Regions from separate parts of the Halomonas sp. G11 genome, predicted to be linked through region 3. Evidence: predicted binding sites of a transcription regulator. Region 3 holds the regulator's gene; each other region holds the start of a gene.
The links. Region 3 encodes sigma-54, which starts transcription at its own class of promoters, with help from an activator protein. Its sites were predicted from a motif close to TGGCACNNNNNTTGCTNT; they were not measured.

Region 1 (5,073 bases), on a different contig from region 3:
AAGATCGTAGCCGAGCGTGGCGTCGACCAGGGTGTAATCCGGTACCGTTTCGGTATTGGCACGGTCAGCGGCAATATCGGCGTAGTGGCGCACGCCTGCGCCGATGTCGGCGCCGCTCAGCCAGCCGTCGTTGAACGCATACTGTGCCCACAATTGAACCTGGTGACGCGGCGAATAGATGGCGTCATTGCCCTCGTTGCCGTCATCGCTCTTGGCGTAGGTAATGTCGGTGAAGCTGTACCCAGCCTGGAGCGACAGCGCATCGGTGAGTTGCGTACGCGCCTCCAGCTCGATGCCCTGGGACTCGATTTCACCCACTGCGCGGTAAGGGTCGGTGGGCTGTTCCTTGGTGGCCACGTTTTCCTGGCTGATGTGGAACACGGCGGCGCTGTACTGGCTGGCGCTGTCGTTGGGCTGGTATTTCACCCCGGTTTCCCATTGCTCACCTTCCATGGGGGCCAGCAGGTCGCCGTCGGCATCCACAAAGCTGGTGGGGGTGAAGGCCGTGGAGTAACTCAGGTAGGGGGCGACGCCGTTCTCGAACAGGTACACCGCCCCGGCGCGGCCACTGAACTGGGTGTCGTCGAGGGTGCTCGATTGGCCGGTATCCTGATTGGTGTTGTCGATGTCGACCCAGTCGTAGCGCCCGCCCAGGGTGAAGCGCCAGTTATCCAGCGCGATCAGGTCTTGCAGGTAGACGCCGGTCTGTTCCAGCTCGTGACGCTCGTTGGTGGGCGCATACATCGCCGTGGGGTCGGCGCCGTATTCTGGGTCAAAGGCATCCAGCGACGGAAATGCCCCTGACGGCCAGCTGACGTCGTTGTCGCGCTGCTGATAGTCGACCCCGACCAGCACGGTATGGTCCATAAAGCCATCGTTGAGGTTGGCTTCAAGCTGGTTATCCACCGTCCAGGCGTCGAGCGATTCTTCGCTGCCGGAGTAGTAGCGGGCCAGTTCATTGGAGGTGGGCGACGTCCAGCCAAAGCCATACACCTGATTCAGGGTCACATCGGAGTTGAGATAGCGCAGCTGCTGGCGCGCGGTCCAGTCGTCATTGAAACGGTGCTCCAGGGCATAGCCCACCATGCGCTGGGTCCGCTCATAGGCCTCATAATCTTCCTCGCCGTCGAAGAAGTTATTGCTTATCTTGCGTCCGTTGCGCGGGACCACGGCGCCTTCGTAAGGCACGCCGGAGTGGTAGCCGCCCTCGGGTTCGTCCTGCAGGTAGGCGTCCAGGGTCAGGCTGGTGGCGTCGCTGATATCCCAGGTGAGCGACGGTGCAATGGCGTAGCGTTCCTCCTCTGTCGGACCAAACTGGGTATCGGCGGCACTGGCAATGCCCACCAGTCGATAGGCCACGCGCTGTTCTTCCCCGAGTGGGCCGGTCAGGTCAAAGGCGGCGCTGCGCTGGTTGTTGTTACCCACGCGGAAGCGTAGCTCGCCGCCGGACTGGAACTCTGGGCGCTTGCTGTTAAGTGCCACCACGCCCCCTGGCGAGGCCTGGCCGTAGAGCACCGAGGCGGGGCCCTTGACCACTTCGATACTGTCCAGAAACCAGGGGTCGACGCGCAGGGAGCTATGCGAGTTGGTATCGCCGATGAGTTTCAGGCCGTCGAGAAAGGTGTTGCTCAAACTGCCATCGGAGAAACCGCGCAGCACCAGGTAGTCGAAGCGGTTGGAAGCGCCGATCTGGTTACTATAGACCCCGGGCGTGTAGTCGGTCGCCCGCTGTACGGTGCTAATCCCGCGGTTGTCCATATCCTCGCGGGTAATGGTCGATACGCTCTGGGGCGTTTCGATCGACGGCGTTTCCACCTTGGTGGCCGCCTGCTGGGCGGTGACGGTCACCGTGCCCAGGTTGTCGCGCTGGGTTTCCTGAGCGGCTGCAAAGGGGACGCTGCTGGCCATGGCGACGGCAATGACCAGCAGCGATGGGCGGAAGTGGCAAGCTGAAATTGGCATGGTAACGATCCCTTGATAATTCTAGTAATGAGAATTGTTACTTTTTAATGCAGGAAGTAGGTATGCGATCTGCCAAATTGGCTATGCGCAATGCCAAATTCATCGGGGGGCGCGCTGTGAAATGACGTCATGAGGAGCGATGCCAAAGCGGCGACGAAACGCCGTGGCGAAATTGGTGGCGTGGCGGTAGCCACAGGTGTGGGCGGCTTGCTGAACGCTCATGCCTCGTTGCAGGGCTTGATAGGCCCGTGCCAGGCGGCATTGGCGCAGGTGATCAAAAATTGAGCAGCCATAGCGGGCACGAAATTTCTGGCGCAGGCTGCTTGGGCTCATCGCCACTTCCCTTGCCAGCTCGCTGAGGCAGTACGTGCGCTCGGGATGAGACGCCAACCGGGTATGGAGGGCGGCTAAGCGCGCCTCGTCACGAGCCGGTATAACCGGCTGAGCCTGTGCCGCCAGCGGTTTAGCCGGGTCTTGCCGCGCGCAATTCGGTAATCCTTCACCTAGCAGCTGTAGGGCCAGGCCTTGCCAGATCAGTGGCTGGCGCCAGTTGGCCAGCGGCTCGGCGGCGGTATCGCGTAATAGTTGCGTGAAGGCGGTCGATAAGCGCCAAGGGTACAAGCCCGGTGAGGGGGGGACCGATGGCAGGTCCAGGGTGTTGGTGGCGAGCACCGCCAGATTTACCGTGTGCAGCCTTGCCTGGGCCGGTTGGAAAACCGTAAGCGGCTGCTCGGCAGTGAAATGGGCGCACATGCCGTCGCCTGCGTTAAGTTCGATGCGTTGGGAGCCCAGGCAGGCGCTGATATGACCTTCCAGCACCACGCTGATAAACCAGGGCGCCGTCTGGCGGGAGGCCGAGCTATAGGCGCAGTTCACGCACAGGTCGGAAAGCGTCAAGTGCATGGTTTGAGGCAGGGCAACATCGCGAACGCTGCCGGTGGCGACGCTCGCTCCGGCAGGGGCATTGCGAATGCGATAGTCGATACCGAAACGCTGGCCTAGCTGGGCAAGCGTCCCTGGCGTTAGCTCATAAAGCGGTTGGCTGGCTTGGGGGCCGAAGGTGGCGGTGGTCATGCGTGCATCACGGTAACGGTGAAATTCGGCAATGCATCAAAATGGGGCATTGATGCATTGCCCGCATCATTGGATGCGAATTACGTTACCACGTGCACAGTAGTAGTCAATGATATTTATTCGCATTCATCATTGCGATTTGGGTTTGTCTTCATCGCCTTTGGTGTCGGCGTTATCGGAATCCGCCTGGGGCTCTGCGGGTAGCGGCGGTGCCTCGGCTTCGACGGGCGTCGAGGTATCGGCTGCCTGGGCGTCCACCGCGGCTTCCAGGCTTGCGACCTGGCGTTCCAGCGCTTCTACCCGTGAGCGGGTGCGCTGCAATACGTCCATCAAAATATCGAAGTCCTCGCGGGACACCAGCTCCAGGCGGTCGAAGGCCCCGCGGACCACCTGATGAACTCCCTTCTGGATATCTTCGGGCGCTTGGGAAGCGTTCTGCAAGCGGTCGCCGATTTGCTGGGCGAGTCGGCTAATACGGTCTTGAGGCGCCATGGCTTTCTCCTATCGGTCAATGTCTCGATATGGCTATCTGATATCAGGATACGCAACCCAGGCGGGATTCGCATGCTTCTTGGGCTAATTTGTGCCTCCCGTTTATGCCCTACGGTGGGGCGCTTGCGTTTTGCCTTTGATCAATTTTGGTGCAATAGCCGACTTGTTAGCGCGTGTTGCTGGCGGTGAGTCGCCAGCATGCCTCACTCTATTACATTTAAAGCAATGAAATATAAGTAAAAAAAATCAGATGGCACGGTATGCGCATTAGTGGAGCAGGCACTTTTTTTGGGCGGCTCGGCCGCTCCTTAATCCAGCAGGGGAGATTCGGGATGAAACTCATCACCGCCATTATCAAGCCATTCAAGCTCGACGACGTTCGCGAAGCACTGGCCGACAACGGTGTTCAGGGCATTACCGTCACTGAAGTCAAAGGCTTCGGCCGCCAGAAAGGCCATACCGAGCTATATCGCGGCGCCGAATACGTGGTCGATTTCTTGCCCAAGGTAAAAGTCGAGGTCGCCGTCGACGACGGTCGCCTCGAAAGCGTGCTCGATGCGATCTGCAGCGCGGCCAACAGCGGCAAGATCGGCGACGGCAAGGTATTTGTCACGCCGCTTGAGGACGTTATTCGGATTCGGACGGGTGAACGCGGTGCGGACGCCGTTTAAACCTGACGTTACGGATCATTTCTTTAGTTCAACGGGGAACTTACAATGAATGAGTTGACTGATCTGAGCTACGCGCTCGATACGTTTTACTTTCTGATCTGCGGTGTGCTGGTCATGTGGATGGCCGCTGGCTTCTCCATGCTGGAAGCTGGCCTGGTGCGTTCCAAGAACACCGCTGAAATTCTCACCAAGAATATCGCGCTGTTTGCGATTGCCTGCACCATGTACCTGCTGGTGGGCTACTACATCATGTACTCCGGCAACGCCGGTGGCTTCCTGCCCAATCTGGGCTTCCTGATCGGCGCTGAGAATAGCGTGGATGCGGTTACCGCCGGTGGCGATGACGCACCTTACTACTCCATGCGTTCCGACTTCTTCTTCCAGGTCGTCTTTGTTGCAACCGCGATGTCGATCGTCTCGGGTGCGGTCGCCGAGCGCATGAAACTGTGGGCCTTCCTGGCGTTTGCCGTGGTGATGACGGCCGTGATTTATCCGGTGTCTGGCTACTGGACCTGGGGCGGCGGCTGGTTGGCCGAAGTCGGCTACTCTGACTATGCCGGTTCGGGCATCGTGCACCTCGCCGGTGCTGCAGCCGCGTTGGCAGGCGTTATCGTACTGGGGCCGCGTAAGGGCAAGTACGGCAAAGATGGCTCCATCCATGCGATTCCGGGTGCCAACATGCCGCTGGCGACGCTGGGTACCTTCATCCTGTGGATGGGCTGGTTCGGCTTTAACGGCGGCTCTGAATTGAAGCTGGCCGCTGTCGATTCCGCCAACAACGTCGCTCAGGTGTTCGTGAATACCAACGCTGCGGCCGCGGGTGGTGTGATCGCCGCGCTGATCCTCGCCAAGCTGTGGTTCCGTAAAGCGGACC
Region 2 (5,073 bases), on a different contig from region 3:
CTTCCCGGAAGCGCCCGTCGTCGACCAGGGATTCAAGGTTCTGGTGGGTGGCCGCGATAATCCGCACGTCGACCTTGGTCGGGGTATGCCCCCCCACGCGGTAGAACTCGCCGTCGGCCAGTACGCGCAGCAGGCGCGTCTGGGTTTCCGCTGGCATGTCGCCAATTTCATCCAGAAACAGCGTACCGCCATTGGCCTGTTCAAAGCGCCCCTGACGCTGCGAGGTTGCACCGGTAAAGGCCCCTTTCTCATGGCCGAACAGCTCGGACTCGATCAAGTCCCGGGGAATCGCCGCCATGTTCAGCGCGATGAACGGCTTGCCCTGGCGCGGGCTGTGCTGATGCAGCGCCTCGGCAACACGTTCTTTACCGGTCCCCGACTCACCGTTGATCAGCACGGTGATGTGCGAGTGGGATAGCCGTCCGATCGCCCGGAATACTTCCTGCATGGCAGGGGCTTCACCGATAATTTCAGCGTTGAGCCCCTCCGGTACCGTGACCGGGCGCTGGCGTTCGCGAGCATGGGCAATGGCACGACGTACCAGCGCCAGCGCCTCATCAACGTCAAACGGCTTGGGCAGATACTCGAAGGCACCGCCCTGATAGGACGCCACTGCACTGTCCAGGTCCGAGTGCGCGGTCATCACGATGACCGGCAAGTCGGGGTGGGCCTCGCGTACCCGGGCCATCAGGTCCAGCCCATCGATCCCCGGCATGCGAATATCGGTAACCAGGACATCCGGCGGACTCTCAAGCAAGCGGGAAAGGGCCGTGTCGGCACGCTCGATACATTCAACCTCGAGGTCGGGTTGCGCCAGCGCACGTTCAAGTACCCAGCGAATCGCACGGTCATCGTCAACAATGACGACCCGCGCAACATCATTACGGGCAGGCTCTGTCATGACGCTTCTCCGGTGACATTAATAACCAAGGGAATCAATAAACGAAATTCGGTGCGCCCCGGGCGTGAGTCGCATTCGATCAGCCCTTGATGTTGGTGCAAAATTGATTGGGCGATCGACAGTCCCAGTCCGCTGCCTTCGGCACGGCCCGAGACCATCGGGTAAAACAGGGTTTCCTGCAGGGTGCCGGGAATGCCCGGACCGTTGTCGATAATGCCCACCTCGCTGACCAGACGATGACGCTCGGCCCCCAGCGTAAACTGGCGGCGCGCGCGCGTGCGCAGTACCAGGGTCGGCGTCGGCGTCTCGGCATCGCCCATGGCCTGAACCGCATTACGGGCCACGTTCAGTACCGCCTGGATCATCTGTGCTTCATCGCCGAACAGCTCCGGCAGGCTGGGATCGTAATCGCGCTGAATATCCACCCAGGGGTGCTCGGCGATCAGCAATGAACGCACGCGTTCGAGCACCTTGTGAATATTGACCGGCTCGTGCTTGACGATGTAGTTGGGCCCCAGCATGGAATCCACCATGTCCCGTAGCCGGTCCACTTCCTGGACGATGATATGGGTAAATTCACGCAACGCCGGGTTATCCAGGTCGCGCTCCAGCAACTGCGCCGCGCCGCGGATACCGCCCAGCGGGTTTTTGACTTCGTGAGCAAGGCCACGGGCCAGTACCTTGATGGTTTCCTGGCGGGTGGTGAGCGCTTCCTCGCGGGAAATCTGCATCAGCCGGTCGCGGGGCTCCACTTCCAGCAGCAGCTCCATGTCAGAGAGCGGTGTCACTGTATAGTCGACGGTGAGCGGATCGCTGTTCAGCGGCGTAATGCGCGCCTCGCGTTGGGTAAAGGGATGAAAGGCGTCGCGTGCCTTGGCCAGCACTTCGTCGATGCTTTCATCACCGCCCAGCATTCCGTCAAGGCTCATCCCCTTTACTCGGCTCAGACTCACGGCAAACAACGCCTCGGCGGCAGGGTTCATCCAGCGCACATTGAGGCGGCCGTCCAGCAGCAGCACCGCCGTGGTGAGGTGTTCAAGTAAACGCTGGTGCATGGTGGTGTCTTGCAAAGTCGCCTCGTCCATTATCTTGGGTCAACCTTCCGCTGGAAAGATGTAGAGAGAACTGCAAAAAGCGCGCCAAATGCGCCAGCGCGCTGATTTGCACGTCACTTGCGCCGTGTGGCGGTGCATGGCGAGCCGTTTTAGCGCAGACCATCGACGCTTCCAGCCATCGCATGCACCATAATGGCGCATTAGCGCTATTCTGCCACCACAATCGTCACCGCGGTTGTGCGGTGCTGCCGCCGCCCCTGGCTATCCAACAACTCAGCCTGAAGCCGATGCCGACCGGCGGGCAAGTTCGCCAGCCAGAACACATCGCTGTGCAGCGCCGACTGGCTGAGTTCGCCATTCACCCGCAGCTGCACCCGATGATCATCGCGTAACCGCGGCACAATACTGAGCATGACCGGCGTGGCGGCCCCCACCTCGGCACCAGCGCTTGGCGAGCGAATCTGGAAGCGGTCGTAAGGCATGAAGGGCTGGCCAGGGGCCGCAGGCGGTGCCTCGGGCGCCTTCGCGTACTCGCTTGGCAGCCCCGGCAGCGGCGCCAGCTCAAGCGCTTCGCCGCCTTCGCTCGGGGTGTCGGAAAAGGTGACATTGCCGTGTTCATCGACCACTCGATAGACGGTGGACGATGCAACCGTGATATCCCCCCATGCGACCAGCACCAGGCCCATGCCCCAGCCTTTTGCCTGCGCCACTAACGCCTTACGCGACATATGCCCCCCTTAACAAAAAAACCCCGCCGTGGCGGGGTTTAGGCTTATCTGCACCACATAGGTGAGATTAGCAGCTGTTCTTAGCAGCTATAGTACATATCAAACTCGACCGGGTGCGTGGTCATGCGAATACGCTCCACGTCTTCCATCTTGAGCTCGATGTAGGCATCGATCATTTCGTCGGTGAACACGCCGCCTTCGGTGAGGAAGGCACGGTCGGTGTCCAGCGCTTCCAGCGCCTGATCCAGGCTGCTCGCCACGGTCGGCACGGCCTTGCCTTCTTCCGGCGGCAGGTCGTACAGGTTCTTGTCCATGGCATCGCCAGGATGGATCTTGTTCTTGATGCCGTCGATACCGGCCATCAGCATGGCCGCAAAGGCCAGGTACGGGTTGGCCGTCGGGTCAGGGAAGCGGGTTTCAACACGCTTGCCTTTCGGGCTGGCGGTATACGGGATACGGATGGACGCCGAACGGTTACGGGCACTGTAGGCCAGCATGACCGGGGCCTCGAAACCAGGTACCAGACGCTTGTACGAGTTGGTCGAGGCGTTGGTAAAGGCATTCAGGGCACGGGCGTGCTTGATAATGCCGCCAATGTAGTACAGCGCCATTTCAGAAAGACCCGCGTACTCATCACCCGCGAACTGGTTGGCACCGTCTTTCCAGAACGACTGGTGAACGTGCATGCCCGAGCCGTTATCGCCTACCAGCGGCTTCGGCATGAAGGTGGCCGTTTTGCCATAGGCATGCGCTACGTTGTGGATAACGTACTTCATTTCCTGGACTTCGTCGGCTTTCTTCACCAGCGTGTTGAATTTCACGCCGATTTCGTTCTGACCGGCGTTGGACACCTCGTGGTGGTGAACTTCTACCGACTGACCGATCGCTTCCAGGGTGTTACACATGGCACCGCGGATATCGTGGAAGCTGTCGACCGGCGGAACCGGGAAGTAACCGCCCTTGACACGCGGGCGGTGACCCAGGTTGCCGCCTTCTACCTGGCTGTCCGTGGCCCATGCACCTTCTTCAGAGGTGATCTTGTACATGGCGCCCTGGATGTCGGATTTCCAGTGGACTTCGTCAAAGATGAAGAATTCGGGCTCAGGGCCGAAGAAAGCCGTGTCACCCAGACCGGTTGACTGCAGGTACGCCTCAGCGCGCTTGGCAATGGAGCGTGGGTCACGGTCATAGCCCTGCATGGTGGCCGGCTCGATGATGTCGCAGCGGAGCACCAGGGTGGCATCTTCGGTGAAGGGGTCAAGATAGGCAGTACCGTCTTCCGGACGCAGAATCATGTCGGATTCGTTGATGCCCTTCCAGCCGTTGATGGACGAACCATCGAACATCTGACCGTTTTCGAAAAACTCTTCGTCGACATCGCGGGCGGGCACGGTCACGTGCTGCTCTTTACCGCGGGTGTCGGTGAAACGCAGGTCTACCCACTTAACATCATGCTCTTCGATTAGCGCGAGAGTCTTGGCTGACATAGTGTCCTCCGGTATGAGCGTGGCTTAAAGCTAATGACAGTAAGCTACCAGTAAATGTTGTTCGACATGTCGCGTGCATCATGGCACGCCTGCCTTGCTTATTCACTCAACGTTTGTCCGTTGCAATCAACAGAACGTCTAGCGATAGAAACCGGCTAATGTTGTAGCACGCCGCAAGGCGAGTTGCCTATGACCTACATAGCCGCTGTCGTGGGTAATGCAGATTGCGTGCCACTTCTGCACCAATATGGCATAAATAAATAGCAACTTTTTGTTTTTAAATACTTTTTAAAATCAGTTTTGTGCCACTTCATGTTGCATTTCACGCGTGACTGCCAATACACGGCCCAACAAGGCTTCTCTATGCACCAATAAAGAACAAAAACACGGCTTTTTGCACAATCTTGGTGCGAACAACAATAAAGCCTGGCCCCCTCGCATAATTTGCTTGCGCGCCAAGCAGTAGATACTATATTAAACTTTTCAACACAATTAGTTACAATAAGCAAAAAACTACGTACATAGGCCGGAGGGCACCCCATGAAGTCGGTCTGCTTTATTGTTGACACCTGCGTAACGGGTGCCCAATTGCCTCGCCACCTTTACACCATTTACCAAGCCACTGCCGACATCCACACCATTTGCACGCTCAAGGTGACCAGCCAGAATGACGACCCCCGGCTAACGCAGATAGCGCAACGCTTCGACGCACAATGCGCCACCCTGCCAGGTACCGCGCTCGGGGCACGTCTTAACCATGCGGCGGCCGCCAGCCAGGCCGAATGGCTGGTATTTGCCCTGCACGCCACGGCCTTGCCGGTCACCCTATGGGCGGCGATGCTCCCCATGCTGGATAGCTACGCCGTGGATGCCGTCGTACTCGGCTCCAGTGAGCCCACCCT
Region 3 (5,073 bases):
CAAACCGTCCCGACAGACCCGGACGCCCGTGCCGAGGAGCCAGGCCACGTCCTTCACGATGCCGAACTGACGCTGTTTGATGAGCAGGGGAATATTCAGCAGGGATTAACCACGCCTCGCCTGGTGCATACTCCCCAATCCGCCTCGACACTCGCCGAGACCCCGCATGCCACGCTTTATGACAGCGAGCGGCGCGTCTGGAACGCCACGTCAGAGATAGGTACGCTTAATACCCGTTCTCAGGAGCTGACGCTTTCGGGCGACGCAAGATTGATCGCCCCTGAAGAAGGCTGGCAGCTTGACACGGACGTTCTGCACTATGAGGGGAAAACCGCCCATGCGTGGAGTGACACTCATGTGCTGCTCCAGCAACCACCCCAGCGCATGACAGCACGGCGTATGGATGCATGGCTCAACGAGGAGGAAGTGCGGCTTGAAGGTGACGTTCAAGGCCACCACCCTCCGGAGACGCAACCCGGACAGGAATGAAACATGAAAGCGTTTATCTACACGGCGATGGCGGCTGCCTGCCTAGTGCCTTTTTATGCGACGGCGGATAACCACCAGCAGCCGGTTGAAGTCGTCGCCGACCAGCTCGACCTGGATCAGCGCGCCGGTACAGCGGTCTACACCGGCGACGTCGAAATTCGCCAAGGCAACATGCTGATAAGAGGCGACGAAGTGGAAATCCAGCGTAACGAGGAAGGCGAGCTCTCCCGGGCCACAGCGCTGGGCGAACGGGCCTATCTGCGGCGCCAGCCCGAGGATCAGGATGGCCCGATGGAAGGCTGGGGTCGGCGGGTGATCTACCATGTCGCCGAGCGCCGGGTCGAGTTGATTGATCAGGCGGAAATCATCCAGCAAGGCGACCGCTTTACCGGGGGACGCCTGGAATATTTCATCGACCAAGAGGTCGTCAAGGCGCGTTCCGATGTCGACAATCAAGAGTCGCAGCGCATTCGCATGACGCTGCAACCCGAAGGTTAAGGAGAGCCAGATGGCCGTTGCCGACAACAGCGCAACACGAACGCTATACGCCCGTCACTTGGCAAAAAGCTACAAACGCCGGCGCGTGGTGAAAGACATCAACCTGGATATCTCACAGGGCAGCATCGTCGGCCTGCTCGGCCCCAATGGCGCTGGCAAGACCACGTCATTCTACATGATTGTCGGCCTGGTCAAGGCAGATGCAGGCAGCGTTGGGATTGATCACCTCGACCTTTCCCGAGCGCCCATGCACGAGCGCGCCAAGGCAGGCATTGGCTATTTGCCCCAGGAGGCGTCGATCTTCCGCAAGCTTTCCGTCGCCGACAACATCATGGCCATTTTGCAAACCCGTAACGACCTGGACCGCGCCGGACGCGAAGCACGCCTGGAAACACTCCTGGAAGAGTTTCATATCACCCATATCCGCGACAATATGGGCATGAGCCTTTCCGGGGGCGAACGGCGGCGCGTCGAGATCGCAAGGTCCCTCGCCACCGAACCTGCGTTCATTCTGCTTGATGAACCTTTCGCGGGTGTAGACCCCATCTCCGTGGGCGACATCAAGTCGATCATCCGCGCCTTGAAAGACCGCGACATTGGCGTCTTGATTACCGACCACAATGTGCGTGAAACACTGGATATCTGCGACGTGGCCTACATCGTTGGCGACGGGCATATCATCGCCAGCGGTTCGCCGGACGCTATTCTTGACAATCAGGAGGTACGTGACGTTTACCTAGGTGCTGATTTTCGTCTCTAAAGCCCTTAATGGCATATTTATTGCCAATGGCATACTTATTGCACTTGCACCCGATCACAACTCGCACTAGGGTGGATGCTTTCCGATAAACGAGTGGTTCTCAGATGGTCATGAAAGCTTCTCTTCAACTGCGGATCGGCACCCAGCTCACCATGACACCTCAGCTGCAGCAGGCGATTGCCCTGCTACAGCTATCAACGCTCGATTTACGCCAGGAAATTCAGCAAGCGCTCGATGCCAACCCCATGCTCGAGCAGGAAGACGAGTTCAGCGAAAGCGAACAAGCCGCCAGCGAGCCGGAAGAAAGCGAGTGGGCAGATAGCATTCCCAAGGAGCTGTCCGTCGACAGCGACTGGTCAGATACCTATCAGGATACGGCTGGCAGCGGCAGCACAAGCAGCGACGGGCCTGACTTCGAGCGCCAGGCAGCCGGGCAAAGCCTTCATGGCCATCTCCTCTGGCAACTCGCCATGACCGATTTGAGCCAACGCGAACAGTTAGTAGCCGAAAGCCTGATTGATGCGCTGGATGCTAACGGCTATCTCACCCAACCCCTTAACGACATCCGTGAAGGACTGCGAGATCAGGGCGTGGAAGGCCTCAGCCAGCGCGAGGTCGAAACCATTCTGCTGCGGCTGCAACAGTTCGAGCCCACCGGCATCTTCGCCCGCGATCTTCGCGAATGCCTGATGCTTCAGCTCGCCGCCCTGCCCGACGACACCCCGCTGCTGATGCCTGCCCGGCGGCTGGTCCGCCAGTTCCTGGAAGCCCTGGGCAAGAACGATCAGCGCCTCCTCAAGCGGCGACTCGGTCTGGACGATGCACAGCTCGATGACGTCATCCAACTGATCAGAAGCCTGGACCCGCGCCCCGGCAGCGTTTACAGCGCCACTGACGATAGTTACGTGATTCCCGACCTGGTGGTTCACCACGATAACGAAGGCTGGCACCTCGAACTCAACCCCGAGGCCTTGCCCAAACTCAGGATTCAACCCGACTACGCCAGCCTGATCAAGCGCGCCGACAAAAGCCAGGATAACCAATTTCTCAAGGATCACTTGCAGGAAGCCCGCTGGCTGATCAAAAGCCTCTCCAGCCGCAACGACACCCTGCTACGCGTTGGGCGGGAAATCATTACCCGCCAGATCGGCTTTCTCGAACACGGCGAAGAAGCCATGAAACCGCTTATCCTGGCCGATATTGCCGATGCGGTGGAGATGCACGAATCGACCATTTCTCGTGTCACCACCCAGAAGTTCATCCATACACCGCGGGGCATTTTCGAACTTAAATACTTCTTTTCCAGCCAGATCAGTAGCCAGGACGGCGACAGCCACTCCAGTACGGCCATTCGCGCACGCCTCAAAAAACTGATCCAGGAAGAACCCCCCGGCAAACCCTTGTCGGATAGCCGTCTGGTCACCCTGCTGGAGGAAGCCGGTATCCACGTGGCCCGACGCACGGTCGCCAAATATCGCGAAGGCATGGGCATTCCTTCGTCCAGCGAACGCCGCCGCTTACGTTAGGCAAATGGAAACTCACTACAAGGGCTTTGCTTAACGCCAAAAAGGGTTACAATCGAAGAACAGTCCGACGGATAAGGAGTACGTCAATGCAAGTCAATATCACCGGTCATCATGTAGAACTGACTGACGCCTTGCGTGACTATGTCAACGAAAAGTTGGAACGCGTTGAGCGCCATTACGACAACATCACCACCGTACAGGTAACGCTCTCGGTCGAAAAAGAGCGTCAACAGGCCGCCTGTACGCTGCACGCTGCAGGCGCTGACTTGCATGCCGAGGCCCTTGATAACGATATGTACGCCGCCATTGACGCCCTGGCGGACAAGATCGATCGACAACTCGTTAAGCATAAGGAAAAAGCACAAGCCCGCGCCCAGGGCGCAGGTGTGCGTTAATTCAATGACGTTGGCCACAATCCTCCCCCCGGAACGCGTTCTCTACGATGTGCCCGGGGGCAGCAAAAAACGGGTGCTGGAGTTTTTCAGCACCTTTATCGCCCAAAACATTCCCAGCCTCGACAGCCAGGAGGTGTTCAGCCGTCTGATTGGCCGTGAACGCCTCGGCAGTACGGGGATTGGTAACGGCGTGGCGATTCCCCATGCGCGAAGTCCGCATTGTGATTCGCCCATCGCCGGCTTTCTCAAACTCAATGAAGCGGTCGACTTCGACGCCATTGACGGAGACCCGGTTGACCTGGTGTTTGTTCTGCTCGTGCCAGAAGAAGCCGACGACACGCACCTGGCACTGCTGGGCCAAGTTGCCTCCATCATGAATGATGCCGACACGCGCCAGCAGCTACGCAAGTCGGGTAGTCAACGTGAATTGCTGGACCTCATCTCCGCCAAGATACGCGAACAGGCTGCCAGCCTTTAAATAGGCGAGGCGCTTAATGGACCGTCCTAATCCCGGGTCGCTTGTCCAAGTCGCTTGACCGCAAGCAAGAGAGCCTTCATGCAACTCGTCATTATTAGTGGCCGATCGGGGTCAGGCAAATCGATAGCTTTACAGGCGCTGGAAGATCTGGGTTATTACGCTATTGATAACCTGCCCGCCATGCTGCTGGATTCCCTGGTGGAGGAGTTGCGCGATCAGGGCGATCGCACCCACTTGGCTGTCAGTATTGACGCACGCAACCTGCCAGGCGCACTTGCCAAACTTCCCGAACTGCTCAAAGAGCTTCGGCAGCGGACCATCAAGTGCCAGATCGTGTATCTCACCACCGACGCACGCATTTTGCTGGAACGCTATTCAGCTACTCGCAGACGGCACCCGTTAACCCGCAACAGCAGCCTCACGCTAGAAGAAGCCATCGACAAAGAAGAGCAAACGCTGCACGAGATTCGCGACCTGGCCGATTTGACCATCGACACGACCCGGCTTTCGGTGCATGACCTTCGTCGCCGCATCACTGATCAGGTCGCCCATCAGCGGCGTGACCAGCTAACGCTGACTTTCGAGTCCTTCGGCTATAAGCGCGGCGTTCCGCTGGATGCGGATATTGTCTTTGATGTCCGCTGCCTGCCCAATCCCTACTGGGATCCGGCGTTACGGGGCTCCACTGGCCGCGACGCTGACATCATTGCGTTTTTGTCCAGTTACCCACTGGTCGATGACATGACCCGCGATATCGAGGCCTGGCTTGAACGCTGGCTGCCAGCCTATCAGCACAGCCAGCGCAGCTACATGACGGTTGCGATTGGCTGTACCGGCGGTCAGCACCGCTCGGTTTACATCGCTGAACAACTGGCGCAACGCATCGCCAATCTGATGGGTGAAGTACAATTACGCCACCGCGAGCTG

Region 1: a site for sigma-54 is predicted at 3,780-3,797, ahead of ADS46_RS13120 (P-II family nitrogen regulator). Genes of this name have one in related genera too.
Region 2: a site for sigma-54 is predicted at 2,026-2,043, ahead of glnL (nitrogen regulation protein NR(II)). Genes of this name have one in related genera too.

The regions. Positions count from the first base shown of each region.
Region 1 is NZ_LYXG01000034.1:24,210-29,282, forward strand. Features, by position in the region: gene ADS46_RS13105 (TonB-dependent siderophore receptor) at 1-1,908, opposite strand, end outside; gene ADS46_RS13110 (helix-turn-helix transcriptional regulator) at 2,062-3,036, opposite strand; gene ADS46_RS13115 (accessory factor UbiK family protein) at 3,166-3,528, opposite strand; gene ADS46_RS13120 (P-II family nitrogen regulator) at 3,861-4,199, shown strand; gene ADS46_RS13125 (ammonium transporter) at 4,245-5,073, shown strand, end outside.
Region 2 is NZ_LYXG01000005.1:108,585-113,657, forward strand. Features, by position in the region: gene ntrC (nitrogen regulation protein NR(I)) at 1-901, opposite strand, end outside; gene glnL (nitrogen regulation protein NR(II)) at 898-1,956, opposite strand; gene ADS46_RS03420 (DUF4124 domain-containing protein) at 2,163-2,684, opposite strand; gene glnA (glutamate--ammonia ligase) at 2,765-4,171, opposite strand; gene ADS46_RS03430 (hypothetical protein) at 4,712-5,073, shown strand, end outside.
Region 3 is NZ_LYXG01000040.1:96,441-101,513, forward strand. Features, by position in the region: gene lptC (LPS export ABC transporter periplasmic protein LptC) at 1-489, shown strand, start outside; gene lptA (lipopolysaccharide transport periplasmic protein LptA) at 493-987, shown strand; gene lptB (LPS export ABC transporter ATP-binding protein) at 998-1,747, shown strand; gene ADS46_RS14230 (RNA polymerase factor sigma-54) at 1,852-3,273, shown strand; gene hpf (ribosome hibernation-promoting factor, HPF/YfiA family) at 3,360-3,668, shown strand; gene ADS46_RS14240 (PTS sugar transporter subunit IIA) at 3,673-4,146, shown strand; gene rapZ (RNase adapter RapZ) at 4,225-5,073, shown strand, end outside.